Tahibacter amnicola: one gene and its partner. Each later gene encodes a partner of the first gene's protein in a complex. Links are inferred from orthologs where the notes say so. Each region holds a gene or a part of one and is shown on either strand. Other genes may lie near its edges.

Region 1 (14,687 bases):
TGTCCGCCATTGATGATCTGCAATCCTTCTACTCGGACCTTATAATCCTCATTCTGAAGGGCGTTGTAGTCGAAACGACTGCAGATCAATGTGATGCCATTATTATAGAAAAAGAAGTTCGGCCTTTCCGACGGACTGGTTAAGGTGTCGCGAATTGCCTCGTTCACCCGATTGCCTTGCAACCCCAGGTAGCGTCGGATGTTCCTTTCCAGAAGCCGATCTCCATGCGAGTCCATCAGCCGGGCCAACTCGCCCACCGCGACTTTCCCGACAAATACTCGACTGAAATTGAAGTCTTCAACTACCGCCTTTCCCGAAAATTGAATGGTGTCCTTCACCGCCTGCGTTGCTTGAAGGATGCTAATCAAGACGTCGTGATTGACGTGCTCAAAATGTACGCTCTGCGGGGGAAAGTTCTCTCTGTCGATCACGTTCTGCGCTTCGGGGCGTTTCCAAGGCAACCCGTTGTTGCACAGAAGGTACCTAACTCTAGGAATAATGCCGTCCGTTATTAACGACCGAACCTCTTCGATTCGAGCTTGCAGGCGAGGATTCAGATTCACGGGCGCCTGGGGATTGAACAATGCACGTACAGCCTTTACCGCCTTGTCAACGCCGTTTTCAGGGAAGTTGCTATTTCCTTCCAGGTCTGCATGCCTGTACTTGCATTGGAACAGTGTAATAAGAAACTCACCTTCAATCGTATCGCCGACTTCAATCGCATCGACTCCGAAGTCGTTACCACCCTCTGTCAGACATTCAATTGCCTCGATGTCCGTGAGATCCAGCAGGGTCTTGACGCAAAGCACGACGAACGCCGCTGATCGTGCGGCGGTGTCGTCGAGTTTCTTGCCCATTTCATCTTCTAGTTGGGTACGGAGGCGATCCGCCAGGCCACGTACCTGCTGATCGACGATGCTAACGTTGAAGTTCATGCACACTGGTCCTTGCCCACGCCGATGGTGTGGTCGGTATCGATAGTGTATTGCTTAACGAGCATGTGCCGGAGACCGAAGGCCTCTACATAAATGCCTAATGCCGCCTTCTCTGTTAGGTAATATGTCCTGGGGCGGTAAGGTTTTCCAGTTCAGATATCCACCGCAGGGCGTGCGCCTGACTGTCGCCACACATCACCGGCTCCGGCCTTAACCGCCCACACACCTCCGGGCGCTCGGGCTGCCCGAAGATGCGGCAGAGGTTGTCATCGCTCAGCTGTACGCAACGCACGCCGGCCGGCTTGCCCCCGGGCATGCCGGGGATGGGCGATGAAATGGACAGGGCAATGCAGCAGGCGCCGCAGCCGCTACGGCATTCGTAGCGATCGCGCGCGTGGTCGAAAACCAGATGGCTCATGCGGCGACCGGGCGCCCGCGCAGCTGATCGTAGATCTCGACCGTATCGGGCCGCTTGCCGTGCCAGATGGCAAAGGCTTCGGCGGCCTGCTCGACCAGCATGCCCAGGCCGTCCATGCAGCGCGCGGCACCGGCCGCCTGCGCCCAGGCCAGGAAGGTGGTCGCGTTCTTGCCGTAGGAGAGGTCGTAGCAGACGGCGCGCGGCGCGAGGATGGCAAACGGCAGGTCGATGCCTTCGCCCTGGACGCCGGCCGCCGTGGCGTTGATGACCAGGTCCCAGGATCCGCTCACCGCCAGGTCCTTCCAGTACCGCACATGCACCCGGCCCGGCTTGCCGATGCGGTCGGCGAGGGCGTCGGCGCGTTCCGGATGCCGGTTGGTGATGGTCAGGGCGTGGATGCCGGCATCGAGCAGGGCATAGGCCACCCCCTGCGCAGCGCCGCCAGCCCCCAGAAGCAGCACGTCGCGCTCGCGCAGGTCCACGTGGTGGCGTTCCGCCAGATCCGTGACCAGACCGGGACCGTCGGTGTTATGGCCGCGCCAGCCGCCGCCATCGAGGGGTTCCAGGGTGTTCACCACGCCGGTGCGCGCCGCGTAGGGCGAATGTTCGACGCACAGTCCGTACGCCTGTCCCTTGAGGGGAAGGGTGACATTGGCACCGCCGCCGCCCGACTGGCGGTAGGCGAACAGCCGGTCGGAGAAGGTTTCCGGCGGTGCATCAATGGCGTCGTAGCGCAGCGGAATGCCGGTCTGCATACCGAATGCCGCGTGGATCTTCGGCGACAGCGAATGGGCGATCGGATGGCCGAAGACGGCGTGGCGGTGCGGGGTATCGGTCATGGGTGTTCTCCGGCGGCGTGGGCGCATTTTAGCGCGCCGTCGCGATGACCGCGCCGAGCTCCGGCACTTTCGGCACAGTGACGATCGGGCCTGTTCGGCACGGCAGCACCACGATGGAATGGGCGCTCCTTTGAGCCATGGAGTTGGATCATGCGTTGTGCGCGCACCCTGCTGTATTCGGCCCTTTTCGTCAGTCTCTCATCCCCGGTCGCCTGGAGCGCACCGGCGGCGGCGCCGGCATCCGGCGACGCGGTCGAGCTGATCAGCCGCGAGGCCTTGTTCGGCAATCCCGAGCGCGTCAACGTGCAGATGAGCCCGGACGGGAAGTACCTGAGCTGGGTCGCGCCCCGCGATGGCGTACTCAATATCTGGGTGGCACCGTCGGAGGATCCGACCAAGGGCCGCGCAGTCACGGACGACAAGGCCCGCGGCATCCGCGACTACTTCTGGAGCTACCGCAGCGACACGCTGCTGTATGTGCGCGATACCGGTGGCGACGAGGATTTCCACCTGTTCGCCACCGACGTCAAGACCGGCGCGAGCAAGGACCTCTCGCCCTTCCCGAAGACCAAGGCCGCCGTGAACGCGGTGAGCCCGCGCCATCCGGATCACGTCCTGGTCAGCATGAACGACCGCGATCCGGCCTGGCATGACCTTTACAAGGTGGAGCTGTCCAGCGGCAAGCGCGAGCTGGTCGCCAAGAACGAGCAGGAGATCGCCGAATACCGCACCGACGACGATTTCACCGTGCGCGGCGCGACCCGCTCGCGCAAGGATGGTGGCACTGATGTCCTGGCGCCCGACGGCAAGGGCTGGAAAAAGGTCGAGGACATCCCCTTCGCCGACGGCATGACCACGTCCCACGCCGGCTACAGCAGTGACGGAAAGATCCAGTACATGCTCGATTCGCGCGGCCGCGACACCGCGGCGTACTACGCGATCGATACCGCCAGCGGCAAGAAGACCCTGCTGCTGGAGGACAAGCGCGCCGACGCCGGCAACCTGCTGCGCCACCCGAAGACCGGCCTTGCGCAGGCCGTGAACGTGGAATACCTGCGCGAGGAATGGCAGGTGGTCGACCCGGCGATCAAGGCGGATATCACCCGCCTCGGACAGCTGGGCAAGGGCACCTTCGGCATCAATTCGCGAACGCTCGACGACAAGACCTGGATCGTGGCGTACTCGGCCGCCGAGGTGCCGGCCGTGTACTACCGCTATGACCGCAAGGAGGGCGGCGAGGGGACGCTGACCAAGCTCTTCTCTGCGCGCCCCGCGCTGGAAGGCAAGCCCCTGGTGCCCATGTGGCCACAGGAAATCACCGCACGCGACGGCAAGACTCTGGTCAGCTACCTCAGCCTGCCCAGGGCCGCCGACCCGAATGCGGACGGCAAGGCCGATTCACCGGTGCCGATGGTGCTCTTCGTCCATGGCGGCCCGTGGTCGCGCGACAGCTATGGCTACAGCGCCTGGGCCCAGTGGCTGGCCAATCGCGGCTATGCGGTGCTCAACGTGAACTTTCGCTCCTCCACGGGCTTCGGGAAGAACTTCATCGCCGCCGGCGACCGGCAGTGGGCCAAAACCATGCACGACGACCTGCTCGACGCCGTCGACTGGGCAGTGAAGTCGGGCGTCACCCAGAAGGACAAGGTCGCGATCATGGGCGGCAGCTACGGTGGCTACGCCACGCTGGTGGGCCTGACCTTCACGCCGGATACCTTCGCCTGCGGCGTCGACATCGTCGGACCGTCCAATCTCAATACCCTGCTCAGCACGATCCCGCCGTACTGGGCGAGCTTCTTCGAGCAGATCGCCCAGCGCGTGGGCGACCCGCGCACCGAGGAGGGCAAAAAGCTCCTGACCGAGCGCTCGCCGCTCACGCGGGCCGGCCAGATCAAGAAGCCGCTGCTGATCGGCCAGGGTGCCAATGATCCGCGCGTCAAGCAGGCCGAGGCGGACCAGATCGTGCAGGCCATGAAGCAGAAGAACATCCCCGTGACGTACGTGCTGTTCCCGGACGAAGGCCATGGGTTCAACCGCCCGGAGAACCGCAAGGCCTTCAATGCGATTGCCGAAGGTTTCCTGTCGCAATGCCTGGGTGGACGCGCCGAACCGGTCGGCTCAGACCTCGCCGGTTCCAGCACCAGCGTACCGGAAGGGGCCGATCGCATCCCGGGCCTGGCGGCTGCGCTCGCATCACACAAGCAAGAAATAAAGAAGTAGGTAACTTTTCGGAGGCGGTGCGCTGCACCGCCTCCTTTTGGCGCATTAGCGCTTGAGCCAGCGCGCCGCATCCAGGGCATAGTAGGTGAGGATCGCATCCGCGCCGGCGCGCTTGATGCTGGTCAGGGCCTCCAGCACACAGGCTTCTTCGCTGATCCAGCCGTTCTGGCTGGCCGCCTTGAGCATCGCGTACTCGCCGCTGACCTGATACACGAAAGTCGGCGCGCCGAAGCGATCTTTCACGCGTCGCACGATATCCAGGTAGGGAAGGCCGGGCTTGACCATCACCATGTCGGCGCCTTCCTCCAGGTCCAGCGCGACCTCGCGCAAGGCTTCGTCGCTGTTAGCCGGATCCATCTGGTAGGTGTACTTGTTGCCCTTGCCCAGGTTGCCGGCCGAACCGACCGCATCACGGAACGGGCCGTAGAAGCTGGAAGCGTACTTGGCCGAATAGGCGAGGATCCGCGTATGGACGTGGCCGGCGGCCTCCAGGGCCTGCCGGATCGCCCCGACCCGTCCGTCCATCATGTCCGAAGGCGCGACGACGTCGGCCCCGGCCTGGGCATGCGACAGCGCCTGCTTCACCAGGGCGGCTACCGTCTGGTCATTGACCACATAGCCGCTCTCGTCGATCAGACCGTCCTGGCCGTGCGTGGTGAAGGGGTCCAGCGCCACGTCGGTGATCACGCCCAGCTCCGGTAGAGCCTGCTTGAGTGCCCGGACCGCCCGCTGGGCCAGGCCGTCAGGGTTCCAGGCCTCGGCCGCATCCAGGCTCTTGGCGGAAGCCGGCGTCACCGGAAACAGGGCCAGCGCCGGAATCCCCAGGTCGTGGGCCTGGCGCGCCAGGCCCAGCAGCAGGTCGATACTGACCCGTTCGACGCCGGGCATCGACGCAATCGCCTCGCGCGTGTTGTCGCCCTCGCAGACGAACACCGGCAGGATCAGGTCGGCACTGGTCAGGCGGGTTTCGCGCATCAGCGCTCGGGAAAAGGCATCGCGGCGCATGCGGCGCGGACGGATGGCGGGATAGGGCATGTGCAGAGTTCCTGAGATCCACGGATCGATTCGGGCCGTCACGCGGCCATCCGACAAGCGTAGCGGATCGCGGGGCAGACGGACCGCCGCCGCGACGGCATGCCGCGCGGGCACGCGACCTGACGGTTTTCCGATTCCTTTTCCGTACTACACACCGATTGGCCCGGCTATCGGAATAAGGCCGGAATAGCGAGGCTGGCGCACTTGAAATGCCTTGGCCGAGCTGGTCGAATTGCGCGGCCGCCACGGGGGTGCAGCACGGACATGAGGTTCGCGCTGCGCGCGCGGTCCCAGCAGGAAATCTAACCTTGTCCGGCATTCTGGTCGTCGAACGTTCCACGACGCTGAGCCATCTGCTCAAGCGTACTCTCGCCGCCGCTGGCCTCGCTGCCCGCAGCGAGCTGACCGCGTACCCCGATGCGGTCGATCACCTGCAGCGTTCGAAAGAAATGAAGCAGGAATACGGCGTGCTGATCGCCGGCCTGCCTGCACGTCCTACGGCCGAGAGCAACGCCCTCCTGGACACGCTCGCCAGCGAGGCGCTGGCGCAGTTGCCCGTGCTGCTGATGGTGCATGAGCACAATCCGGAGGTCGCCACCTGGATCAAGCGACGCGGCCGCGCCGCCGCCGTGCTGTGGACCCAGTTCGGCAAGATCCCCGGCGCCCTGCAACATCTGGTACCGGAAGCCGCCCGCCTGACCGCGGCCGCACCGGCTCCGGCCCAGGTGCCGTCGCAGGGCATCCGCATCCTGTTCGTGGATGATTCCCAAAGTATACGGCTGGCCTACCAGCAGCTGCTCGAGCGCCAGGGCTACTCGGTCCTGACGGCCGGCACCCTCGCCGAGGCGAGCGAACTGGCGCAGAACGAAGCCTTTGACCTGGCGATCGTCGACTACTTCCTGCCGGACGGTAACGGCGACGAGCTGTGCCGCCGCATCGCCCAGCTGCCGGGCGCGCCCGTGATCGCGGTGATCACCGGCACCTATCGCGAAGACATCATCGTCAAGAGCCTGGATGCCGGCGCGATCGAGTGCATGTTCAAGAACGAGGCCAAGGAACTGTTCCTTGCGCGCGTGAAAACCCTTTCGCGCCAGATCCAGATGCAGAAGTCGGTAGAAGCCGAGCGCCAGCGCCTGGATGGCATCCTCGGCTCCGTCGGGGACGGCGTTTACGGCGTGGACCAGCGCGGCGTGATCACCTTCGTCAATCCGACGGCCCTGCGCCTTCTCGGCCATGGGGAGGAAGAGCTCCTGATCGGCCGTCCGGCGCACGAGGCGATCCATTTCGCCGACGAGGACGGCAGCGCCATCGACGCGAGCGAATCGCGCCTGGCCCAGGCCTACGCCAACGGCGAGACGCTCAAGGGCCACGAGACCGTCTTCTGGCGCCATGACCGCAGCGGCATGACCGTCGAATGTTCGGTACTGCCGCTGGCAATACAGAACCGGCGCGAAGGCTCGGTCGTGGTGTTCCGCGATATCTCCGAACGCAAGAGCGCCGAGAGCCTGCGCTGGGAACTCACCCACGACAAGCTCACCGGCCTGGTCAATGCCCGCCACTTCACCCACCAGGTCGCGCAGGAACTGCAGCGCCGGCGCGAAGCAGGCGGGTATTCGGCCATCCTCTACATCGACCTCGACCGCTTCTCGGCGATCGTGGACTCCGCCGGTATCAGCGCGAGTGAAAAGCTGCTCGTGGAGATCGCCAGCGTGCTGGGCAAGCGCCTGCGCGAACACGACGTGCTCGCTCGTATCGAGGGCGACCGGCTGGCCCTGATGCTGTCCGCCGTGCAGCTGGAAAATCTTTTTCCGCTGGCCGACAGCTTCCGCGAGCTGCTGCACCAGTGCCAGTACGAATCCGGCGGCGTGCGGCGGCCGATCACGGCGTCGATCGGCGTCGCGGTGATCAGCCGCGAAACACCGTCGGCCGAGTACGTGGTGGAACACTCGCGCCTGGCCTGCCGCACGGCCAAGCAGCGCGGCCGTGACCAGACCGAAATCTACGTCGGCGAGCACGACGCGCGGATCGCACGCGAGATCGAGGCCGGCTGGACCGAACGCCTGCGCCATGCCATGGAGCAGGAACGCATCATCCTGCTGGTGCAGCCGATCGTCCCGATCGCCGCCCTGCCGCAGCGCGAGACGGCCGTGGTGCAGCGCCAGGGCTGGCGCGTGAACGGCGCGGGCACCCAGGGCCAGGAGTACCTGTTCGAGATCCTGATCCGCATGGTCGGCAAGGACGGGCAGCTGATCTCGCCCGGCGTCTTCGTGCCGCTGGCCGAACGCGTCGGCATGATGCCCAAGCTGGATCTGTGGGTATTGAATCGCCTGCTGCGGTACCTGGCCGGCGTGCGCGATGTGAAGGCGCCGGTCGCCTTCCATATCAACCTGTCGAACATGACGCTGGCCGATCCGGACTCGCTCAAGCTGATGGAAGCGGCGATCCGCACCTCCGGCGTTCCGGCGCGGCAACTGGTATTCGAGATCACCGAGACGTCGGAACTGACCAGCCTGCACGTGGCGCGCAAGTTCATCGCCGCGCTGAAAAAGCTCGGCTGCCGCTTCGCGCTCGATGATTTCGGCACCGGCTTTTCCAGCTTCACCCACCTGCGCCACCTGCCGGTGGACTTCGTCAAGGTCGAGGGCAGCTTCGTCCAGGGCATGCCGGGCAGCGACCTGGATCGCAAGATGGTCGGATCGATCACGCAGCTGGCGCAGTCGCTCAAGCTCAAGGTCATCGGCGAGCACGTCGACAGTTTCTCGACACTCGAAGCGCTGCGTGTATCCGGTGCGGACTACGCCCAGGGCAACTACCTGGGCGAACCGCGGCCGCTGCGCAGCGTCGACTTCGCCGCCCTGTTCCCGCATGGCTGACCGCCCGGCCTGCGCCGGCCGTGATGGATACCGCGACCGGCACTGAGCCGGCGACGCCGGCGGCCGTGTCACCCCGCTTGCGGGATCGCGAGGGGGTGGCCAGCGCCGTCACGCTGGCGGCGCTGGTCGTCCTGTGTGTCGTGGGGCCCTGGCTGCGGCCGTATTCGGCCGATTTCACCGACTGGGAAAATCTTTCCGTGCCGCCCGGCATCGCCCACGGCCATTGGCTGGGCACCGATGCCATCGGTCGCGACGTGTTTGTCCGGCTGTGCATCGGCGGTCGCGTGTCGCTCCTGATCGGCGGCGTGGCCAGTGCGCTGGCCCTGGTACTCGGGCTCGGCTACGGCGCCGTGGCGGGCTACTTCGGCGGGTGGGTCGACCGCGTCCTGATGCGCCTGCTCGACGTCGCCGCGGCGCTGCCGTTCCTGCTGATCGTCATCCTGCTGCTGACGGTGTTCGAACGATCGCTGGTGCTCCTGCTGGCGGCGATCGGCGGCTACGTCTGGATGGACCTGGCACGCGTCGTGCGCGCGGAGGCCGCGCGCCTGCGCCAGCTGGCGTTCGTCGATGCGGCTCGCCTGGTGGGCGCGCCAGCCCGCTGGATCCTGCTGCGGCATATCGTTCCGAATGTGCTGGGCCTGGCGCTGGTCTACCTGAGCCTGGGCGTGCCCAATGCGATCCTGATCGAGTCCTTCCTGGGCTTTCTGGGCCTCTCCGTGGATGAACCCGGCGCCAGCTGGGGCGCCATGCTGTTCGACGGCAGCCAGGAAATGGATACCGCGCCCTGGTGCCTGATGGCACCGGCGGTCGCACTGGTAACGACCCTGTTGGCGTGCCAGATGCTCGGCGAGGCGCTGCGCCGCCGGCTCGATCCGCGCAGCGGCCTGCGATGACTGCGCTGCTCGACGTGCGCGGCCTGACGATCCACCTGCCGGGGCAGGCGCGTCCGGCGGTCGATCAGGTCGACATCGCGCTCGCACCGGGCGAATGCCTGGCCCTGGTAGGGGCATCGGGTTCAGGCAAGAGCCTTACCAGCACGGCGGTGCTCGGACTCCTGCCGCCCCAGGCGCGCTGGTCGGGCCACATCGCGTTCGCCGGCACGCCACTTCGCGCCGCCGACTCGCCCGAGTGGCTCGCTGCGCGGCGGAACGGCATGGCGATGGTATGGCAGGACGCGCTGGCCAGCCTGCATCCGCTGCGCCGGGTCGGCGCGCAGCTGGTGGAGATCATCCGCATCAGCCAGGGACTCGACCGGCGTGCGGCCGCACTCCAGGCGGCCGGGCTCCTCGCGCAGGTGGGTATCGATCGGCCCGCAGATCGTCTGCGGGCGTATCCGCACGCACTCTCGGGCGGCCAGCGGCAACGTGTGATGATCGCGCTGGCGCTGGCGGCACGGCCGCGCCTGCTGATCGCTGACGAGGCCACCAGTGCCCTGGATGCCACGGTGCAGGCGCAGGTCGTCGCACTGCTTCAGCGGTTGCGACGGGAGCTCGGCCTGGCGCTTCTGTTCGTCACTCACGATATCGATCTGGCGCAGGGCCTGGCCGATCGCGTGGCGGTGATGGCACAGGGCCGCATCGTCGAGCAGGGTCCCGTGCGGTCGGTTTTCGCCGCCCCCACGGCCACGCAGACGCGCGCGCTCCTGGAAGGCGGCATACCGGAGCGGGAATCGCACGTCACCGCCACTTCTGCCATCGTGCTACGCATCCAGCAGCTGAGTGCCTCCTATCCGGAGGGTGGCCTGCTGTCGCGCCGGCGGCGCGCGGTGCTGCGCGATGTCGCCCTCCACGTCGCCGCGGGCGAAACACTCGCCATCGTGGGCGAATCCGGTTCGGGCAAGTCGACGCTCGCGCGCTGCCTGCTCGGGTTGACGCGCGCCGACCGCGGCGTGATCGAGGTACAGGGACAGCGGCTGGACCTGGGCGGCCGGCCCGGCTGGACGGCAATGCGGCAGCAGGTCCAGATGGTGTTCCAGGACCCCTACGCCTCGCTCGATCCGCGCTGGCGGGTGGGCGCGATCGTCGCCGAGCCGCTACGCATGATGCAGCACGGGCGGTCCGGCGAAAGCGACACCGTCGCTGCCTTGCTGCAGGCGGTGGGGATGGACCCGGCCCTCGCGACGCGGCACCCGCACGCCTTGTCCGGGGGCCAGCGCCAGCGAGTGGCCATCGCCCGCGCGCTGGCCTGCCGACCGCACTGCCTGGTCCTGGACGAAGCCACCAGCGCGCTGGATATGAGCGTGCAGAAGCAGATCCTTGCGGTGTTCCAGTCCTTGCAGCGCGAGCGCGGGCTGGCCCTGCTGATGATCACGCACGACCTGCACCTGGCGGCACGTTTCGCCGACCGTGTCGGCGTGCTGCACCAGGGCGAACTGGTCGAATGTGGTCCGGCCGCCGAGGTACTGACATCGCCCCGGCACGCGCAGACGAAAGCCCTGCTGGCCGCGCGCTTCCGTCTGACGGCCTGATCCGCACCATCCTGAGACGGATGTAGCGCTTTTTTACGTTCGCCGGTTAGCACCGCGTGAAATTGGCGGAACGCGTCACGACACCGTGGCTTCTGCCGCCAGACACTGCTCAAACGCGCCGCAAACGCCTGGATTCGCAAGAAATGTGACGTGGTTCCGTGACGTTTGCGAAATCGTTCAGTGAAAGTTTCAGAACGTTAAGGAATAATTAACCTCGGCCAAATCATTTGACTGGCCGAAAATCCGGGATCCCACCTCAGCAATCGCACTCAACCTCTTGAAAAAAGAGGTAATTATGTCGCCGAATACGATCTTCGCTCTCTTCTGTGTCCTCGCCCTCCTGGCCTTTCTCTCGGTCAAGCGCATTCCGGAAGGCACGGTCTACACCTTGCGCCGTTTCGACGGACACGCCCGGACGCTCAAGCCCGGTACCCATGTCGTCGTTCCGCTGGTCGAGCGCGTGGTCCACCGGATTCCCCTGACCGGTTGCGAGCTGGCGGTGAATGAACAGATCGTGCTCGACGGCACGCCGCGCCAGCTCAAGGGCCAGCTGTACTGGCAGGTGCTCGACCCCGAGCGCGCCGACACGATGATCGACCGCGCCGACGAACTGATCCGCATCCGGGCCCTCAATGCGATGCGTGACGTCGATGCACCGGCCCACGAGTCCTTCGACCTGCGCAACGCCCGGCTCAAGCGCGCCCTCAACGACAACCTGCGCGATCGCGGTGTCGTCGTGACCCGGGTGCAGCTGCATCTGGTCTGACAGCCGCCCCGCCCCTGTTCCAGAGCCCGCTCCGGCGGGCTTTTTCGTTCTGTGACTGGATTTTGCGCAGCGCCGCCCGGATACTTGCCGGCCCTGCAAGTGCGGATTGACCCTTACCCATGAGCGAACGCGACCGCCTGCGCGCCAGGCTCGACAGCGGTCTGTCCGCGCTCGGCCTCGTTTTCGAGGTGGCGGTGGTGGATCGCTTGCTCGAGTACGTGACGCTACTGTCCCGCTGGAATGCCACCTACAACCTGACCGCCGTGCGCGATCCGGGCGAAATGGTGACGCGTCACCTGCTCGATTCCCTGGCGATCGTGCCGCACGTCCGCGGGGCAACGCTGGCAGACCTGGGCAGCGGAGCGGGCCTTCCGGGAATTCCCCTGGCGATCGTCGCGCCGGAGCGTGCGGTGACGGTAGTGGATTCCAACGGCAAGAAGACCCGCTTCCTGCGCGAGGCGGCGCGGTCGCTGAAGCTGGAAAACGTACGCGTGCTGGAGTCACGCGTCGAAGCGGTGCCCGGGACGTTTGACTGCATCACGGCGCGGGCCTTCGCGACGCTGGCGGACATGCTGACCTGGGGCGGCCATCTGCTGGCCGCGGACGGCACCTGGTTGGCGATGAAGGGAAAGGTCGATCCGGAAGAACTGGCCGGTATCCCGGCAGCGTTCGAGGTCCGCACGATCCATGCACTGCAGGTGCCCGGCCTGGACGCCGAGCGCCATCTGGTGGAACTGCGGCGCCGCACGGCGGCCGCGGGCTGAACCCGTTCGTGAGAACGGTGGCCGAGGCGCGGAGGCGCCCGGCTGGTAGGATGGATCGCCCCGGCGATCGATCCGGCTGCATCCCGGCTGTGGGCATGGCCCGCGCCGCGGGGTCGTGTTCGGTGCGGTGCACGCCCGGATCCGCCCACAGGGGAAGCCGGCATGGCGACGTCGCTCCCGACGTGCCCGGTGCCGGCATTGGTTTTGCGGATAGGGAAGTGCTCGACAACTGTGACAACAACCGGTTTTGACATGACGCGCATCATTGCCATCACGAACCAGAAAGGCGGAGTCGGCAAGACCACCACCGCGGTCAATCTTGCCGCGGCGCTGGCCGAGACCCGGCGCAAGATCCTCCTGATCGACCTCGATCCGCAGGGCAATGCCACCATGGGCTCCGGCGTGGACAAGCGCCATGCCAAGCCCAATGGCTACGAAGTGCTGCTGGACGAAGTTCCCATCGAACGCGCCATCGTCCCCACCGAAGCCGGTTTCGACCTCCTGCCCGGAAGCTCTGACCTGACCGCCGCCGAGCTCAAGCTGATGGAAGCGCTGGCGCGCGAATCGCGCCTGAAGGAACAGCTGGCCAAGCTGGGCGACAAGTACCACACCATCCTGATCGACTGCCCGCCGACCCTGCATCTGCTCACCATCAATGCGCTGACGGCCGCCCATGGCGTGCTGATTCCGGTGCAATGCGAGTACTTCGCGCTGGAAGGCCTGGCCAGCCTGCGCGACACGATCGACGCCGTGCGGCGCCGGCTCAATCCCCGGCTGGAGATCGACGGTCTCCTGCGCACCATGTACGACGTGCGCAACAACCTCGCCAACGAGGTGTCGGCGCAGCTGAACAAGCATTTCGGCGACAAGGTGTTGCGTTCGATCATCCCGCGCAATATCCGCCTGGCCGAGGCCCCCAGCCACGGCAAGCCGATCAATCTCTACGACCGCGAATCGCGCGGCGCGATCGCCTACCTGGGTCTCGCCGGCGAAATGCTGCGCCTGGAACGCGGGGCTGCGGCCGCCGCCCATCCGAACTGAGGGAACGTCGATGTCGGCTGCGAAGAAACGAGGCCTGGGCCGCGGACTGGATGCGCTGCTGGGCAGCCTGGAACCCGAGTCATCGGAACCGGTGGAAGCCCAGGGCGAACTGCGCCAGATCCCGGTCGGCAGGATTTTTCCCGGCAAGTACCAGCCGCGCCAGGCAATGGACCCGGAGCGCCTGGAAGAACTGGCCGCATCGATCAAGGCCCAGGGTGTAATCGAGCCCATCGTGGTCCGCGCCGAGGGCGACCGGTTCGAGCTGATCGCCGGTGAGCGCCGCTGGCGTGCCACGCAGCTGGCGGGCCTGGCCGAGATTCCCGCCCTGGTGCGGGAAGTCGACGACCGCACGGTCGTGGCCATCGCCCTGATCGAGAACATCCAGCGCGAAGAACTGACGCCGCTGGAAGAAGCCCAGTCGCTCAAGCGCCTGATTGACGAGTTCGACCTCACCCACCAGCAGGTGGCCGACGCCGTCGGCCGCTCGCGCGCCGCCGTTTCCAACCTGCTGCGCCTGATGGAGCTGCCGGCCGAGATCAAGGGGTTCCTGGAACAGCGCAAGCTCGACATGGGACACGCCCGCGCGCTGCTGACCCTGCCCGAAGCCCTGGCCATCGGCTTGGCGCGACAGGCAGCCGAGCACGGCTGGTCCGTGCGCGAGCTGGAAGAAGCCGCCCGTGTTGCCCAGACGGAGCCGAAGTTCAAGCCGAAACTGGCCGGCCCCCCGCGCGATCCGAACATCGAGTCGCTCGAGCGCGACCTGTCCGAGCGCATCGGGGCGCGCGTGGCCATCGCCCACGGCCGCGGCGGGCGCGGCAAGCTGGTAATCCGCTACCACAGCCTGGAAGAGCTCGACGGCATTCTGGGCCGGATCAAGTAATCCCGGCGGGCTGCCGCATCCCCTGTCGCCGCCACCGGAAGGATCGGCGACACTTCGTGAAAGACACTGGACGGATCCCGGGTCTATAGCGCCGTGAGCAGCCGACAACGCCAATTCGATGCCCTGGTCCGCGCCCATACCGGTGATCTCTACCGGTATGCGCACTGGCTGTGCGGCGACTCCGCCCTGGCCCAGGACCTCGCGCAGGAAACCTTCATGCGCGCCTGGCGTTCCCTGGATGCGTTGCGCGATACCGGTTCGGCCAAGGCCTGGCTGATCACGATCCTCCGCCGCGAACACGCGCGGCTGTACGAACGCAAGCAACTGGAAACCACCGATATCACCGAGCTGGAGCTGGACGACCCGGATCTGCTGGGGCCCGAGCAGGTCGGCGAGGATTCGGTGGTACGCGCGGCCATGCTCAAGCTCGAACCAAAGTACCGCGAACC
Region 2 (14,816 bases), 350 kb from region 1 along the record:
CAACCTTTCGCTGGAGCTGGACGAGAAGCTGGCGCGCCAGCTGACCCGCCTGGCGCGCAGGCACCCCCCGTCGCCGTCCACGCACGCCCACCCGTAACGTCGTTTCGCCGCCCTCTGACTCCCATGGAGATGTTCATGCGTTCCCGCACCTTCCCCGGCGGCACCGCCGCCACGCTGGCCCTGGCGCTGGCGAGTCTTTTCACCACGGCGCAGGCGGCTACCGTGTCGCGCCTGACGCCACCGAGCGAACTCTTCGCCAGCGGCCAGGCCGCACCGGTCATCGCGCGCTTCCTGCCGGGGCAGCGTTTCGACCTGCAGGCCACCGTGCAGCCGGATCCAGGCCAGACCATTACCTCGTTCGAGTTTCGCGTCGACGGCAAGCTGGCATTGCAGCCGATCTACGCCGGCAGCCGCCTGATCTTCGACCCGCGTCCGACCCGTGCCCGCAAGGTCACCGAAACGGGCCCGGCCGAGACGTGCATCAATCCGGATACCGGCAAGACCAAGGGTGGCTCAGGCTGCGTGCTGGTGGCAGGCCTGCCGTCCAACACCGCCGTCCTGACCGAGCGCGCCTATTCCACCGGCGTCGTGGGCGTGCACACCTTCACGGTCACGGCACGCCAGTCCAACGGCGCGGTGATCGAAGCGTCGGGCAATTTCGAAATCGTGGACATCACTGCCGGCAACGGCCAGAAGGCCAAGAACATCATCCTGCTGGTGGGCGATGGCATGGGTTCATCGCACCGCACCGCCGCGCGCATCATGGCCAAGGGCTACGCCCAGGGCAAAGCCAAGGGCAAGCTGGCAATGGACACCTTCCCGGCGACGGCGATGGTGATGACGGCGTCGCTCAACTCCATCGTCACGGACTCCGCCCCCGGCATGGCCAACTACGTGTCGGGCAACAAGGCCGCCAACAACGAAGAAGGCGTGTTCCCCGACGACACGCTCAATGCGTTCGACAACCCCCGCATCGAGTACCTGGCCGAATACCTGCACACGCTGCAGGGCAAATCGCTGGGCATCGTGACCACTTCCGACGTGTTCGACGCCACGCCGGCCGCCAATGCGATCCATACGTCCTCGCGCGGCAACGGCACCGGTATCGTCGACCAGTACCTGGATGACCGTCATCTCACCGGCCTGACGGTGCTGATGGGCGGCGGCCGCAAGTGGTTCCTGCCCAATGCCTCCGCCTCGACCAGCCCACAGCCGGTGAACGGTTCGCAGCGAGTGGCCAAGAACGACTACGTACTGCCGGACGACCTCGTCGCCGGCTGGGGCGCCACCAAGGGCGCAATCGATCCGCAGCGCGACCTGATCGCCGACTTCCAGGCCGCCGGCTATCGCTACGCGCCGACAAAGTCCGCGCTGGACGCCGCGTTCGCGGGCCCGACGCCGGACAAGCTGCTGGGCCTGTTCGCGTATTCGAACATGAATGTCGCTTTCGACAAGATCAACGGCCGCCGCGGCGACCGCAGCGTCGTCGACGCCTTCGGTTTTCCCGACCAACCCATGCTCGACGAGATGACCGATCGCGCCCTGCAGGTGCTGTCGAAGAATCCCAAGGGTTTTGTCGCCATGATCGAAGCGGCGTCGATCGACAAGCAGTCGCATCTGATGGATACGGACCGCTGGATCCTCGAAGTGCTCGAGTTCGACCGCGCCGTCGCGGTGGCGCAGCGCTTCGCCCGCGAACATCCCGACACCCTGGTGATCGTCACCGCAGATCACGAGTGCTCTGGCGCCGCGATTATCGGTGCGGCCACCGCCACTGCCGCGCAGCTGCAGACCAAGCTGGACGGCGGCCAGAGCGTGGTCGGCGTATACGATGATGCGAAGTTTCCGAAGTACACCCTGGCAGAGGACGGCTACCCGGTCTCCACCGTCGTCGATCACAAGATGCTGATCGGCTACGGTGCGAACGCCGACCGCTACGAGACCTGGCTGCCGACCGCATTCCCGACCAAGGATTCGCAGCAGCCGTTCCCGCCGTCGCAGTCCCCGGCCAACCCCAACGTGCGCAACCAGGGCACCGGATTCCTGATCACCGGCCAGGTGCCGGGCGACCAGGCCGTGCACACGGCGACCGACATTCCGCTCTCGGCCTACGGCCGCGGCGCGATGCGGTTCGGTGGCACGATCGACAACACCGACGTGTTCTTCCAGTTGGCCCGGATCGCCGTCAGCGGCGAGTAGACCTCATCCGTGCAACACGGCGCCGTCCCCGGACGGCGCCGTTGTCGTTTCTGTCATGCGGAATCAGCCGGTGTTCTGTACGCCGGCGGCGATGCCGTTGACGGTCGCCGCCAGAGCCTGGAACAGATCGCCTTCCGGCCGCTCGGCAGCGCGCCATTTCGCCAGCAGATCCACCTGCAACAGGCTGATGGGATCGACGTAGGGATTGCGCAGTCGGATGGATTCCCGCAGGCGCCGGTCGCCCGCCAGCAGCGTGTCGGATTGTTTGAGATCCAGCACTGCCTGGCGCGTGCGCTCGAACTCCGCCGCGATCGGCGGATGGAACACCGCATGCAGCGGACCGGCGAGCAGGGAATAGCGGGCGTAGATCGCCATGTCGCACTTGGCCAGCACCATCTCGATGTCGTCGATCAGCGTGGCGAAGAAGGGCCAGTCCGCCGCCATTTCACGCAGGGCGTCGCGGCCGTACCGTTCGATTCCGCGACACAGTCCGGTTCCCACGCCATACCAGGCCGTCAGCCCCGCGCGGTTCTGCGACCAGGCAAATACCCAGGGAATGGCGCGCAACCGGTCGATGCCGCCGGCCCCGCCGCGGCGCGGCGGCCGCGAACCGATGCGCAACCGCTCGATCACGTCGATGGGCGTTGCTGCACGGAAATAGTCGGCAAAGCCTTCCGTCTCGTGCACCAGGGCCCGGTAGTGCAGCCGTGCCGCTTCGGCCATGGTGGAGGCCATTTCGCGCCAGGCGGTCTCGCGCGGCTCCGGCGGGCGCGGCCGCAGCGAAGCCCGCAACACGGCGCCGGTTGTTTGCTCCAGGTTGCGTAGCGCAATCGCCTTGATGCCGTACTTGCGATGGATGACTTCACCCTGCTCGGTCAGGCGCAGGAATCCATCCACCGAACCGCGCGGCGCGGCCACCACCGCACGTTCAGTCTTGCCGCCGCCGCGGCTGATCGAACCGCCGCGGCCGTGAAAGAATGCGATACGCACGCCGGTGCGGCGCGCCAGTTCGGTCAGGATCACCTGGGTCCGCTGCAACGCCCAGCGCGAGGCGAACAATCCCCCATCCTTGGCGCTGTCCGAATAGCCCAGCATGACGATCTGCCGGTCGCCACGTCGCGCCAGGTGTGCCCGGTACACCGGATCAGCGAAGAGTTCGGCCAGGACATCCGGCGCGGCCTGCAGATCGGCGACCGTTTCAAACAACGGCGCGACATCCAGCGGAACGACCCTCTGGGCGTCGACGCAGCCCGCGATTTGCGCCAGCACCAGCACCGAGAGCACGTCGACCGCGCTGCGGTTCATGCTGATGATGTAGGGCCCGATGGCCGCCGCACCGTAACGCTGCTGCGCCTGGGCGACGGTGCGGAACACCGCAAGGCAGGGGTCATCCAACGGGGCCAGCGCGCCGCCGTCGCCCTGCAGCCGCTGCACCAGCCGCGTGCGACGCTCGTCCAGTGGGCGCGCCGTCCAGTCGTCGTCCTGGAGGATCCGGCCAACCGCTGCCTCGTGCACGCTCGACTCCTGGCGCAGATCCAGCGTCGCCAGGTGAAATCCGAAGGTGTCGATCCGCAGCAGCAGGCGCTGCACCGCCAGCCACCCGGCATGACGTCCGCCGTGGGTGAGCAGGCTGTCGGCCACCAGCGCGATATCGCCGCGGAACTCCGCCACATCCGCGTAGCCCCCCTCGCGTTCAGCCGCGGTAGCGGCCAGCCGGGCGGCAATCAATTCCAGCAACAGGCGATAGGGCATGTCCGCATAGCGCGACTTCTGCCGCGCGGCTGCTCGTGGCAGGCGCTCGCGATAGTCCGCTAGTCGTTGCAGGATTGCCGGATCGACCGCCACGCGGGAGCCGGATTGGCTCAACAGGCGCTCCAGCTGCGACACCTCGCGCCGGTACGCCGCGATCACCTGTGCCCGCTGCGCCGCCAGTGTCGCCGCGATGGTGTCGGCACCCACGTTGGGATTGCCGTCCATGTCACCGCCCACCCAGGTGCCGAACCGCAGCAGCGTGGACAGGGGAATTGCCGGCTGACCCGCTTCGTCCAGCACGTCGCGCAGGACTTCGTAGAACACCGGCACCACCGCGTACAGCACGTCAGCCAGGAAATAGCTCACATGCTCGGTTTCGTCGGCGACCGTCGGCCGCTCGCTCGCCGCATCCGCGGTCTGCCACCCGGCCGTTAGCGCCAGGCGCATGCGCTCCTGGTCTGCGCGTCGCTCGGCCGGCGTGCGTTGCCGGTCGATATCCGCAATCAACGCCTGTACCAGCGCCTGCTCCTTGTCCAGCAGCGATCGACGCACCGCTTCGGTCGGATGCGCCGTGAAGACCGGCTCGACCCGCATGCGCCCCAGCAACTGCGCCAGGTCCTCGGCGCTCACGCCCTCGCGCAGAAGTGCGCCGATCACGGCGCGCAGTCCGCCCGGCTGGGGCTCGGCTCCGGCGCGCTCGTAGTCGCGCCGCCGTCGGATCCGGTGTACACGCTCGGCCACATTGATGGCCTGGAAATAGGTCGAGAACGCCCGCGCCAGATCCGCCGCCCGGTGCTGCGTCTGCGCCAGCAGATCCGCCAGCGCCTCCACCGGCGCCCCCGCCTCCCGCCGCCCGATCGCCGCCGCCCGCACCCGCTCGACTTCCGCCAGGAATTCCGGCCCGAGCTGGTCAGCCAGGATTTCCCCGACCAGGGCGCCAATTCGCTTCACGTCCTCCCGCAGAGGCTGATCCACCTTGGGGAAATCCACCGCACGCAAGCCGGCCCCACCTTCGACAGACACTGACTGACCCATAGCAGACGTTCCCATCCCATGATGCAGCGCAGCATGCAGTGTCAGCGGTGAAGGGGGTGGTGCCAATAGCGGATGGTTAGAACGGGAGCCGAGGCGCCGGCAGGCTGGGCAGGGACTGCATTGGCCATGACAACGCCGCCCGGCCCGCCTTCTGTAGGTTGGCGCTGAGCGCCAACCTACAGAACCGCAAGACGCGAGGAGTCGGTTGGGCGCAGGACGAGCGAAACGACTTGGCCTTTCGACGCCCCCCGCACACCATGACGCCGGGCGATGTCGGGCTTCGCTGCGCTCAGCGCCAACCTACGCAAAGACGGTTCTGCGCCTGGCGATGTCGGGCTTCAGCCCACCTGCGAGAGCAAGGTGGCCCGTCCGTCAGTACGCGAACTCCTTGAACACCCGATCAATATTCCCCTGCCATTTGCCGTGAAAGAGTTCGAGCTTCCGCTCTGCGGGCGTCTGATTCGCCTGCGCAAACTCGATCAGCGGTTCAAGGAAGACGGCTTCGTCGGCACCCGAGCCATTGCGGCGGGCGCGGCGGGCGAGGCCGTGGCCGGCGATCTTCAGGGTTTCCAGCGCCAGCTCACGCACCGTTCCCTGGCGGAACGGCAACTTGAATCCGTGCCGCGGCACCCCGTCGCGCAGGGCGTGGCGTTCGGCGAGCGTGAAGTCCTTGACCAGATCCCACGCGGCATCCAGCGCGGCGTCGTCGTACAGCAGGCCGACCCACAGCGCCGGCAGCGCGCACAGACGGTTCCAGGGGCCGCCGTCGGCGCCGCGCATTTCCAGGTATCGCTTCAGGCGCACCTCGGGGAAGGCCGTGGTCATGTGATCGGCCCAATCCTTGAGCGTGGGTACCGCACCAGGCAGGGCTTCCAGCTTGCCATCGAGGAAGCGCTTGAATGACTGGCCGGCCAGGTCGACGTATTCACCGTCGCGATAGCTGAAATACATGGGCACATCGAGCAAATAGTCGACATAGCGCTCGTAGCCGAAGCCGTCTTCGAACACGAAGTCGAGCATGCCGGTGCGGTCCGGATCGGTGTCGGTCCACACGTTGGAACGGAAGCTCTGGAATCCGTTGGGCTTGCCGTCGGTGAAGGGCGAATCGGCGAAGAGCGCAGTCGCGATGGGCTGCAGCGCCAGCGAAACGCGGAATTTCTTCACCATGTCGGCTTCACTTCCGAAATCGAGGTTCACCTGCACGGTGCAGGTGCGGGTCATCATGTCCAGACCCAGGCCGCCCTTGAGGGGCATGTAGCGCCGCATGATGGCGTAGCGCCCCTTGGGCATCCACGGCATTTCTTCACGTTTCCACTTTGGGTTAAAGCCCATGCCGAGAAAGCCCACGCCCAGTTCGTCGGCGACGGCCTTCACCTCGCGCAGATGGCAGGCCACCTCGCAGCAGGTGTCGTGAATCGTTTCCAGCGGCGCGCCGGAGAGTTCGAGCTGGCCGGCAGGCTCCAGCGTGATCGACGCATCACCCCGACTGAGCGCAATCAACGTGCCCTTTTCGGTGACCGGCGCCCAGCCAAAGCGCGTGAGCCCCTGCAGCAGCGCGCCGATACCGCGCTCGCCCTCATAGGGGGGTGGCCGCAGGTCGTCCAGGCGGAAACCGAATTTCTCGTGCTCGGTGCCGATGCGCCATTGCGCGGACGGCCGCGCGCCCTCGGCGATGTACTCCACCAGCTGCTCGCGGCGCGTAACGGGGACTTCCTTGACGGCGCTGGGACCGGACATGCGTGTCTGCCTTTTTTCGAGTGCTGGTTCTAGGCGGGCCGAGTTGGGGGCGGGCCGGACAATTCAAAGGGGAGGCTTGCGCGACTTTGGTATAACCGAAAAACTGCCCCGCATGCGACTGCCCACCCTTGTGTTCACTGTGCTGCTGACGTTATCGCCGGCGGCGAGTTCACGCGAACTGATTCGCGGAAACGGACCGGAACCGGCCACCCTCGACGTCCACCGCTGCCAGGAGGTGGCCTGCGGCAACCTGCTGCGCGATCTGTACGAGGGACTGGTCACCGAAGGTGCCGACGGCGCCATCATCGCCGGTGCCGCGCGATCCTGGCGAGTCTCAGACGATGGTCGCCAGTGGCAGTTCCGCCTGCGCGACGAACTGTGCTGGTCCAACGGTGAAGCGTTGACGGCGCAGGATTTCGTCGCCAGCCTGCGCCGCGCAGTGACGCCGCAGACCGCCGCTCCGATGGCGCAGCTGCTGCGGCCGATCGCCAATGCCTCGGCCATTCTGCGCGGCGAGGCCGCGCCCGAGTCGTTGGGCGTGACCGCGGTGGATGCGCACACGCTGCACATCAATCTCGACGAACCAGTCCCGTTGCTCGATCGCCTGGCCCTGCCGATCGCCATGCCTGTGTACCTGCCCGCGATCGCCGTCCACGGCGTGGAACACACGCGCCCCGGCAGGCTGGTCGGCAACGGTGCGTACCGGCTTTCGGGCTGGACGCCGCATGCCAGCGTCGAGATGGAGAAAAATACTTTTTTCCACGCCGCGACAGACGTCGCCATCGCGCGCGTCCGCTATGTGGTGACCGAGGATGCCGGAAGCGAGCTGCAGCGGTTTCTCGCCGGCGACGTGCACATCACCGAGACGGTGCCGCCCAAGCCCTTGCCCGTGCTGCGCGCCCAGTTCGGCGAGCGCCTGCGCATCAGCCCCTATGTCGGCAGCTTCTGGTTCGGACTGAACCTCACGCGCGAGCCGTTCCGCGACAATCCGGCCCTGCGCGAAGCACTCGTCCTGGCGGTGGACCGCGACATCCTCACCCGCCACATCACCGGCCTGGGTGAACAACCGGCGTTTGGCATCGTTCCGCCGGGCACGCGCGGGCATGCGGCACCCGTGCTACCGATGGCGCAGCTGACCCCGGCGGCCCGCGTCGCGCGGGCGCGGGAGCGCTACGCTGCCGCGGGTTACTCGGCCGATCGGCCGGCACAGCTGGAGATCCGCTACAACACATCCACCCTGCACCGGAAGCTCGCCCTGGCCGTCGCGGCCATGTGGCGGCAGACGCTCGGTGCCCAGGTGCGCCTGCGCAACGAGGAGTGGAAAGTGTTCGTGCAAAACCGGCGCGCACGCGTGATCACCCAGGTGTTCCGTGGCGGCTGGATCGCCGACGTGAACGATCCGCTGGATTTCCTCGCGACGTTTTCCGGACCGGACAATCCGCTCAATACCACGGGCTTTGCCGATCCCGAATTCGACGCCGCGCTGACGCGCGCCGCCCTCCTGCCTGACGGCACCGAGCGAACCGCGCTGCTGACTGCCGCCGAGGCGCGTGTGCTTTCGGCGCACGCCGTGGTGCCCTTGTACTTCTATTCGTCCAAGCATCTGGTCGATGACCGCCTGGAGGGTTTTGCAGGCAACCCGCTCGATCACCACGCCACGCGCTGGATGCGCTGGCGCGACGGGGAGGCGCCGTGATGCGCTGGCTGGGGCTTTTCGCGACGCGCCTGGCCGGCGGCCTGTTGACCCTGTGGTTGCTGGTGACGCTGTGTTTTGCCCTGCTCCACGCCGCGCCGGGCGGTCCGTTCGACACGGAGAAGGCTGCACCGCCGGCAGTGCAAGCCCAGCTGGCGGCACGCTACCGGCTCGATCAGCCGCTGTCGCGGCAGTACCTGGCCTATCTCGGCGATCTCGCCCGCGGCGACCTGGGTCCCTCGTTCCAATACCCCGACTTCACCGTCAATGCCCTGATCGCGGCGAGCCTGCCCGTATCGGCAGGCCTGGGTGGCGCCGCGCTGCTGCTGGCGCTGCTGCTGGGTGTACCCATCGGCGTATTCGCGGCCGCGCACGAAGGCGGCCGTCTCGATCGCCTGCTGATGGCGTTGACGGCGACACTCAGCGCATTGCCGAAGTTCGTGCTGGCACCGATCCTGATCCTCCTGTTCGCGGTCACGCTGAAATGGCTGCCGGCCGGCGGATGGGTCGCCGGCGACTGGCGCTACCGGGTGTTGCCGATCGTGGCACTGATGCTGCCCAACCTGGCCTGGTGCGCACGCCTCACGCGCGCCGGCGTGTGCGAGGCCCTGGGCAGCGAATGGGTCCGCGCGGCCCGCGGACGCGGCATCGGGCGGGCCCGGCTCCTGCTCGTTCACGCGCTGCCGGCGGCGTTGCTACCGGTAACGGCCTGGCTCAGTCCTGCCCTGATCGCAGTCATCACCGGCTCGGCGGTGGTGGAACACGTCTTTGGCATTCCCGGGATGGGGCGCTATTTCGTGCAGGGCGCGCTCAATCGCGACTACACCCTCGTGATGGGTGTCGTGGTGATCGCCGGGGCGCTGGTCATCGTGGCCAATACGCTGGTGGATGGTCTTCGCGCCTGGCTCGATCCGCGGCTACGTACGTCGGCGTAGGCCGAAAGTCACGATCAACTATCCAGAAATCGGCACCGACGCGGTGAAATCGTGCAAGCCGGTGCGATTACTGATCCGTAGTCTTACACCCAGCGAGACGCACCGGGATGAGTGCCAATCGCCACCAACGTCGCGGCAAGATCGACAAGGGCTCTGGCCCGAGAACCCAAGTCGATCTTGTCGCGACTATTTTTTTGTCCGTCTTCCGGACGATCTCTTTTGGTCCCGCGCCTCGCACTACGAGGCGTCCGGCTCCGCCGGTTCCGCATTCAGCCACTGCGCCAGCGTGGCCCGCGCCTCGTCCACGCCAATCTTGTGCAGCGACGAGAACAGTTGCGCAGTGGCGTCAGGACACAGCAATCCCATTTCCTTGCGCGTCTGCTGCAGCGTGCGCGCCGCTTCGCCGCGCGAGAGTTTGTCGACCTTGGTCATGAGCACGTGGCACGGCAGGCCGATGTCGCGGCAGAACGTCAGCATCATCCGGTCGAAATCCTTGAGCGGATGGCGGCTGTCCATGATCAGCACCACGCCGCGCAGGGACTGGCGGTCGCTCAGGTATTGGTCGATCACCTTGCGCCAGTGGTCGCGCAGCGCCTCGGGCACCTTGGCGTAGCCGTAGCCGGGAAGGTCGATGAGCCGGCGGTCGGCATCGAGGGTGAAGACCACCAGCTGCTGGGTGCGGCCCGGCGTCTTGGAGGTGCGCGCCAGCCCCGTCTGGTCGCACAGCGTGTTGAGCGCGCTGGACTTGCCGGCGTTGGAGCGGCCGGCAAAGGCGATCTCCGCGCCGCGGTCGGCCGGAAGCTGGCGGAGTTCATGCGCCGCCAGCTGGAACTGGGCGCGGCGAAACAGGTTTTCGGACATCGGGATGCTCGTTGCGGGGCGGTCGCGGCGGGCGCGTTTGACCGTCAGGGGGCGCTGGTACAATCCGGCGATTTTCCGCCCCCGCGGCGTCGCCGCGGTCGGGGCCGGCCGGATTACCAGCAGATTTTGGAGTCGAGTGTAATGAGTTTTCGGCGCGTAGTTGCTCTGGCGGGCTTGCTCGCCGCGTTTTCGGTCCACGCAGAGACGGCCGGCCACGCCCTGGTGGGCGATGCCAAGGCCGGCGAGACCAAGGCCGCCGCGTGCGGCGCCTGCCATGGCCCGGACGGCAATTCGTCCGACAAGCAGTACCCCAAGATCGCCGGCCAGCAGGCCGACTACATCGCCCGCCAGCTCGCGCTGTTCAAATCGAACAAGCGCGTCAATCCGGTGATGGCCGGTTTTGCCGCCCCGTTGTCCGAACAGGACATGGCCGACCTCGGCGCCTACTTCGCCAGCAAGCGTGCAGTGCCGGGCAACGGCGACCAGGCCCTCAAGGCGCGCGGTGAGCAGCTGTGGCGCACCGGTGACACCGCCCTGGGCGTGCCGGCCTGCATGGCCTGCCACGGCCCGGCCGGCCGCGGCAATTCGGGTGCGGGCTACGCCCAGCTGAGCGGCCAGTGGACCGACTACGTCGTCGCCAAGCTCAAGGAATGGAAGAGCGGCACCACCTGGGGCACCGATGATCGTGCCCTGATCATGCCGGACATCGCCAAGCGCCTGTCGGAACAGGACATCAACGCCGTGGCGTCCTATGCCGAGGGCCTGCATACGGTCGAGCACGCCGACGCGGCCCCCGCCGGCCACGCCGACGCCAAGCATTGACGTTTCGCACGCTGAACGCCGCGCCAACACCGCGGCGTTCAGCGCGAACCAGTACCGGTTTGGCGTGTCTGTGTCCTGCGCCGATACCGGCGCCGGGTTTCCCGGCTTAACCTCCGGACCCGGCAAAGTCATCACGCCGTGCCGCCCTGGCGGCCTCTTCGCAGGAGTTCCGGATGTTCCAGCGTTTCGCCCTTGCCGTTGCCGGCCTCGTTCTCGCCCCGGTAGCCCTCGCCCAGGATGGTCCGTGGAAAGAGGGTGAGCATTACAGCGTCATCGAGCCGGCCCTGCCGGTCAGCGGTGACAAGATCGAAGTGACGGAAGTCTTCTCCTACGGCTGCCCGGCCTGCCTGCGGTTCGCCCCGCACATGAAGACCCTCAAGAGCCACCTGCCCCCCAACGTGACGGTGCGCTACGTGCCGGCCTCGTGGAACACCGCCGAGCAGTGGCCGCTGTTCCAGCGCGCCTATTTCACCGCCGAAGCCCTGGGCGTTGCCGAAAAGGCCCACGACCCGATGTTCGATGCCGTGTGGAAGAACGGCCCGCTCGCCCTGCTGACGCCGGACCGCAAGCCCAAGAGCCCGCCACCGACGATGGAAGACGTCGCCAAGTACTACGAACAGTACGGCGTCAAGGCGGCCGATTTCCTGGCAACCTCCAGCTCGTTCTCGATCAATACGAAAATGAAGCAGGCCGACGCCTACATCAAGCAGGCCCAGATCGGCGGCACGCCCACCATCATCGTCAACGGCAAGTACCGCGTTGAACCCCGCTCGGCCGGCAGCGACGAGAAAGTCGAAGCCGTGGTGTTGTACCTGGTGCAGAAAGAAAGCGCCGGCCGCTAAGGATTTCGTCCTGGAGACCCTCGTATGTTGAAGCGTGTTTTCGTGCTGTTGATGGGCCTTGTGACCGTGACCGCCTGCGGCGCCGCGGAAGAAAAAGCCGCCGCCAAGACCGACTGGAAGGCCGAGACCCACTACTTCGTGATCGATCCGCCGGTGGCGACGACCTCGGGCGCCAAGGTCGAGGTGGTCGAAGTGTTCTCCTACGCCTGCCCGCACTGCGCGCACTTCCAGCAGCAGGCCGACGAGATCAAGGCCAAGCTGCCCAAGGATGCGCAGTTCAGCTACATCCCGGCGATCTTCAATCCCAGCTGGGTGCCGTACGCCCGCGCGTACTACGCCGCCGAATCGCTGGGCATCCTCGACAAGACCCACCAGGCCCTGTTCGATGCGCTCCACCGTGACCGCAAGCCGATGGCCTCGATGGAAGACATCGCCCAGTTCTACGGCCAGCTCGGCGCCGATCCGAAGGCCGTGCTCGCCACTGCCGACTCCTTCGTCGTCGAAGGCCGCATCACCAAGGACCAGGAACGCGTCCGCCAGTACAAGATCGACGGCACGCCCTCGATCGTGGTCAACGGCAAGTACCGCGTGACCGCCGCTGCGGCCGGCGGCTACGCCGAGATGGTCGAGCTGGTGCTGTGGCTGGTCGACAAGGAACTGGCCGCCAGGAAGGGCGGCAAGTAAGCCCGTCCAACCGCGGCGCCCATCGGGCGCCGCGGTTGACCAGATGTTACGACCCGCGCTTGCGGGTCGGCGCGCCACCGGACTAGGCTCCGCGCATGGCCCTCTCGACCGAAGCGGCACCCGCAAGCAAGGACAACGGCCGGTTGCGGCTTCTGAGTTGCAACATCGTCGCGGGCGCGAGCGTGGGCCGTTACCGGGACTACGTCACCCGCAGCTGGCTGCCTCACCCCGGCAAACGCGCCAATCTCGAGGCGCTGGCCCGCTCCCTGAGCGAATTCGACGTGGTCGGCCTGCAGGAGGCCGATGCCGGCACCCTGCGCTCGGGCTTCCTCAACCAGACCCAGTACATCGCCGAGGCGGCGGGCTTCCCCTACTGGAGCCACCAGCCCAACCGGCGCGTCTCGCGCCTGGCCCAGTCGGCCAACGGGCTGATCAGCCGCATCGAACCCAACGAAGTGATCGACCATCCCCTGCCCGGCCGCATCCCGGGCCGCGGTGCGCTGCTGGCGCGCTTCGGCGAGGGCCGCGACGCGCTGTGCGTGGTCATCTCGCACCTGTCGCTCGGCCCCGAGGCGCGCATGCGCCAGCTCGGCTTCATCGCCGAACTGCTGCAGGACGTTCCCTATGCCGTACTGATGGGTGATCTCAACTGCGCCGCCGACAGTGTCGAGCTGCGCGAGCTCTACCGGCGCACACGGCTGACCCCGCCCATAGCACCCCCACCGACCTTCCCCAGCTGGCGTCCGCGCCGCGCGATCGACCACATCCTCGTGACCGAGGAACTGGAAGTCGACAGCGTGTGGACCCTGCCCCAGGCCTTCTCCGACCATTTGCCGGTCGCGGCCAGCGTGCGTCTGCCCAGCGGGTTGCAGCAGGGATTGCGGCGCGCCGCCTGACTGTCAGATCTGACAGGTTTTTTAGCGGAAATCGTCCTGCATCGCCGCGCGGCAGCGCCGGCCGGACGCGCCCCAGGGTGCGCCGGATCGCTCCGGCGCTTCCCCCGGGTCTTACGGATCACTCACCGACTGGTCATTTCCTGAACCAGATCGCGATTGCTGATACGCAGGCGGACCAGCGCATCGGCGCGCTGCTTGAGCGCATCGCGCAGTGCTACGTCAAGCAGAGCATACGGATCAACCGCCTTGGCCCGCGCCTCTTCCAATGCCTTGCGCTGGTCGGCGCGCTGCTTGGCCGAAAGTCCGGTCTGGTGCAGCTGCTCCATCTGCGCATTGAGCTGGTCGATGTACTCGCCCAGGACGAGGATGTCACCGAAGCGGCGCTTGATATCGCGATAGTGACGCAATTCCACATTGAGCGCTTTTGCCGCATTGCGCTCATATTGCCTTGTCAGCACCGGCTGCAAAGCGGAACTTTCCGACACATCATCACGGGCTTCGCGCGCAGCCATCAATCGCTGCTGGGCAAGGCGCAAAGCGTCGATTTCCAGCTGCAATCCGCGCTGGTAGAGGTCAAGGTCGGTGACGGCTAGGGCCGCTTCCGTGGCGGCGGAGGAGGCCGGCGTCTTGTCCGAGGACGTCGGGGCCTGCGCTGTGGCCAGCAGCGGGAAGGAGCACGCAAAGGCCAGGAGAGACAACTGCAGCTTATTCGGTCGCATAACGACCTCCGCACTGTCGGGGGAAAACCTGCACGTTCAAATTAGCACAAACGGCAACCTGTGAAGCTGAAAAGTTTTGTAGCCCACCGCACCCGCGACGCATTTCGGCGCGCCCGGAAAAGCGCCGGTGGCGCTGCATCGCGACCCCATGACGGAAGTCATGGCCGGTCGGAAGCCGCTTACGCATCGCATCCCTTCGCGCACGGATATGGGATTCTGTCATGACGGATTCAACCGCAAGCGCAAGGGTTCTGCCCTAGATTGGTGCGGCGCCGCATTGACTTCCGAGCATTTCCACCGTACCAAAGCAGGTCGCGCTGACTCGCCAGCGCGACTCTCACCACTTGGCATCTGCTCGGGGGTTTTCATGTTGCGTAGTCCGAAATATTCGGTGCTCACAGCGTCCGTTGTACTGGCGCTTGGAGCAGTAACACCGTCCGTGAATGCAGGAATTGGGCCCAGTCCACAGGTCGCCACCGTCGCGCCCTTGGCAGAGGATTCGTTGATCGATGCCGAAGGTATGGCGAGCGTCATCATCGTGCTTAACGGTGATCCCGCTGTCTTCGACTATGCGCAGGCGCTGCAGCGCGCCGGTGGTGGCGTCCTCGCACAGAGCGCGGCCGGTGCCGCATCCCGCGCCG

Evidence for each region.
Region 2: the proteins of N4264_RS02205 (region 1) and N4264_RS00680 are in contact, whole or in part, in a cryo-EM structure (PDB 8Z21), measured with the Escherichia coli proteins. The link is inferred for Tahibacter amnicola from one-to-one orthologs.

What each region holds. Positions count from the first base shown.
Region 1 is NZ_CP104694.1:527,859-542,545, reverse strand. What follows is about bases 7,409-10,278. They hold N4264_RS02205 (ABC transporter permease), read left to right. Parts: upstream 7,409-8,343; coding sequence 8,344-9,213; downstream 9,214-10,278. Other genes in these bases: nikE (nickel ABC transporter ATP-binding protein NikE), read left to right, coding at 9,210-10,278; N4264_RS02210 (EAL domain-containing protein), read left to right, coding at 7,409-8,320. In the rest of the region: N4264_RS02235 (AIPR family protein), read right to left, coding at 1-935; N4264_RS02230 (YkgJ family cysteine cluster protein), read right to left, coding at 1,051-1,353; aroE (shikimate dehydrogenase), read right to left, coding at 1,350-2,192; N4264_RS02220 (S9 family peptidase), read left to right, coding at 2,343-4,412; hemB (porphobilinogen synthase), read right to left, coding at 4,458-5,447; more of N4264_RS02210, read left to right, coding at 5,756-7,408; more of nikE, read left to right, coding at 10,279-10,787; N4264_RS02195 (SPFH domain-containing protein), read left to right, coding at 11,083-11,553; 16S rRNA (guanine(527)-N(7))-methyltransferase RsmG, read left to right, coding at 11,673-12,317; N4264_RS02185 (ParA family protein), read left to right, coding at 12,570-13,358; N4264_RS02180 (ParB/RepB/Spo0J family partition protein), read left to right, coding at 13,369-14,238; N4264_RS02175 (sigma-70 family RNA polymerase sigma factor), read left to right, coding at 14,305-14,687. UniProt on the Escherichia coli protein: Part of the ABC transporter complex OppABCDF involved in the uptake of oligopeptides and of the ABC transporter complex MppA-OppBCDF involved in the uptake of the cell wall murein tripeptide L-alanyl-gamma-D-glutamyl-meso-diaminopimelate.
Region 2 is NZ_CP104694.1:178,846-193,661, forward strand. Bases 7,386-10,384 are described here. They hold N4264_RS00680 (ABC transporter permease subunit), read left to right. Parts: upstream 7,386-8,418; coding sequence 8,419-9,351; downstream 9,352-10,384. Other genes in these bases: N4264_RS00675 (peptide ABC transporter substrate-binding protein), read left to right, coding at 7,386-8,419; yihA (ribosome biogenesis GTP-binding protein YihA/YsxC), read right to left, coding at 9,589-10,212; N4264_RS00690 (c-type cytochrome), read left to right, coding at 10,354-10,384. Also shown: N4264_RS00655 (hypothetical protein), read left to right, coding at 1-97; N4264_RS00660 (alkaline phosphatase), read left to right, coding at 136-2,199; ppc (phosphoenolpyruvate carboxylase), read right to left, coding at 2,263-4,986; N4264_RS00670 (glutamate--cysteine ligase), read right to left, coding at 5,359-6,723; more of N4264_RS00675, read left to right, coding at 6,836-7,385; more of N4264_RS00690, read left to right, coding at 10,385-11,034; N4264_RS00695 (thiol:disulfide interchange protein DsbA/DsbL), read left to right, coding at 11,208-11,876; N4264_RS00700 (thiol:disulfide interchange protein DsbA/DsbL), read left to right, coding at 11,901-12,560; N4264_RS00705 (endonuclease/exonuclease/phosphatase family protein), read left to right, coding at 12,656-13,456; N4264_RS00710 (hypothetical protein), read right to left, coding at 13,579-14,175; N4264_RS00715 (S8 family serine peptidase), read left to right, coding at 14,615-14,816. UniProt on the Escherichia coli protein: Part of the ABC transporter complex OppABCDF involved in the uptake of oligopeptides and of the ABC transporter complex MppA-OppBCDF involved in the uptake of the cell wall murein tripeptide L-alanyl-gamma-D-glutamyl-meso-diaminopimelate.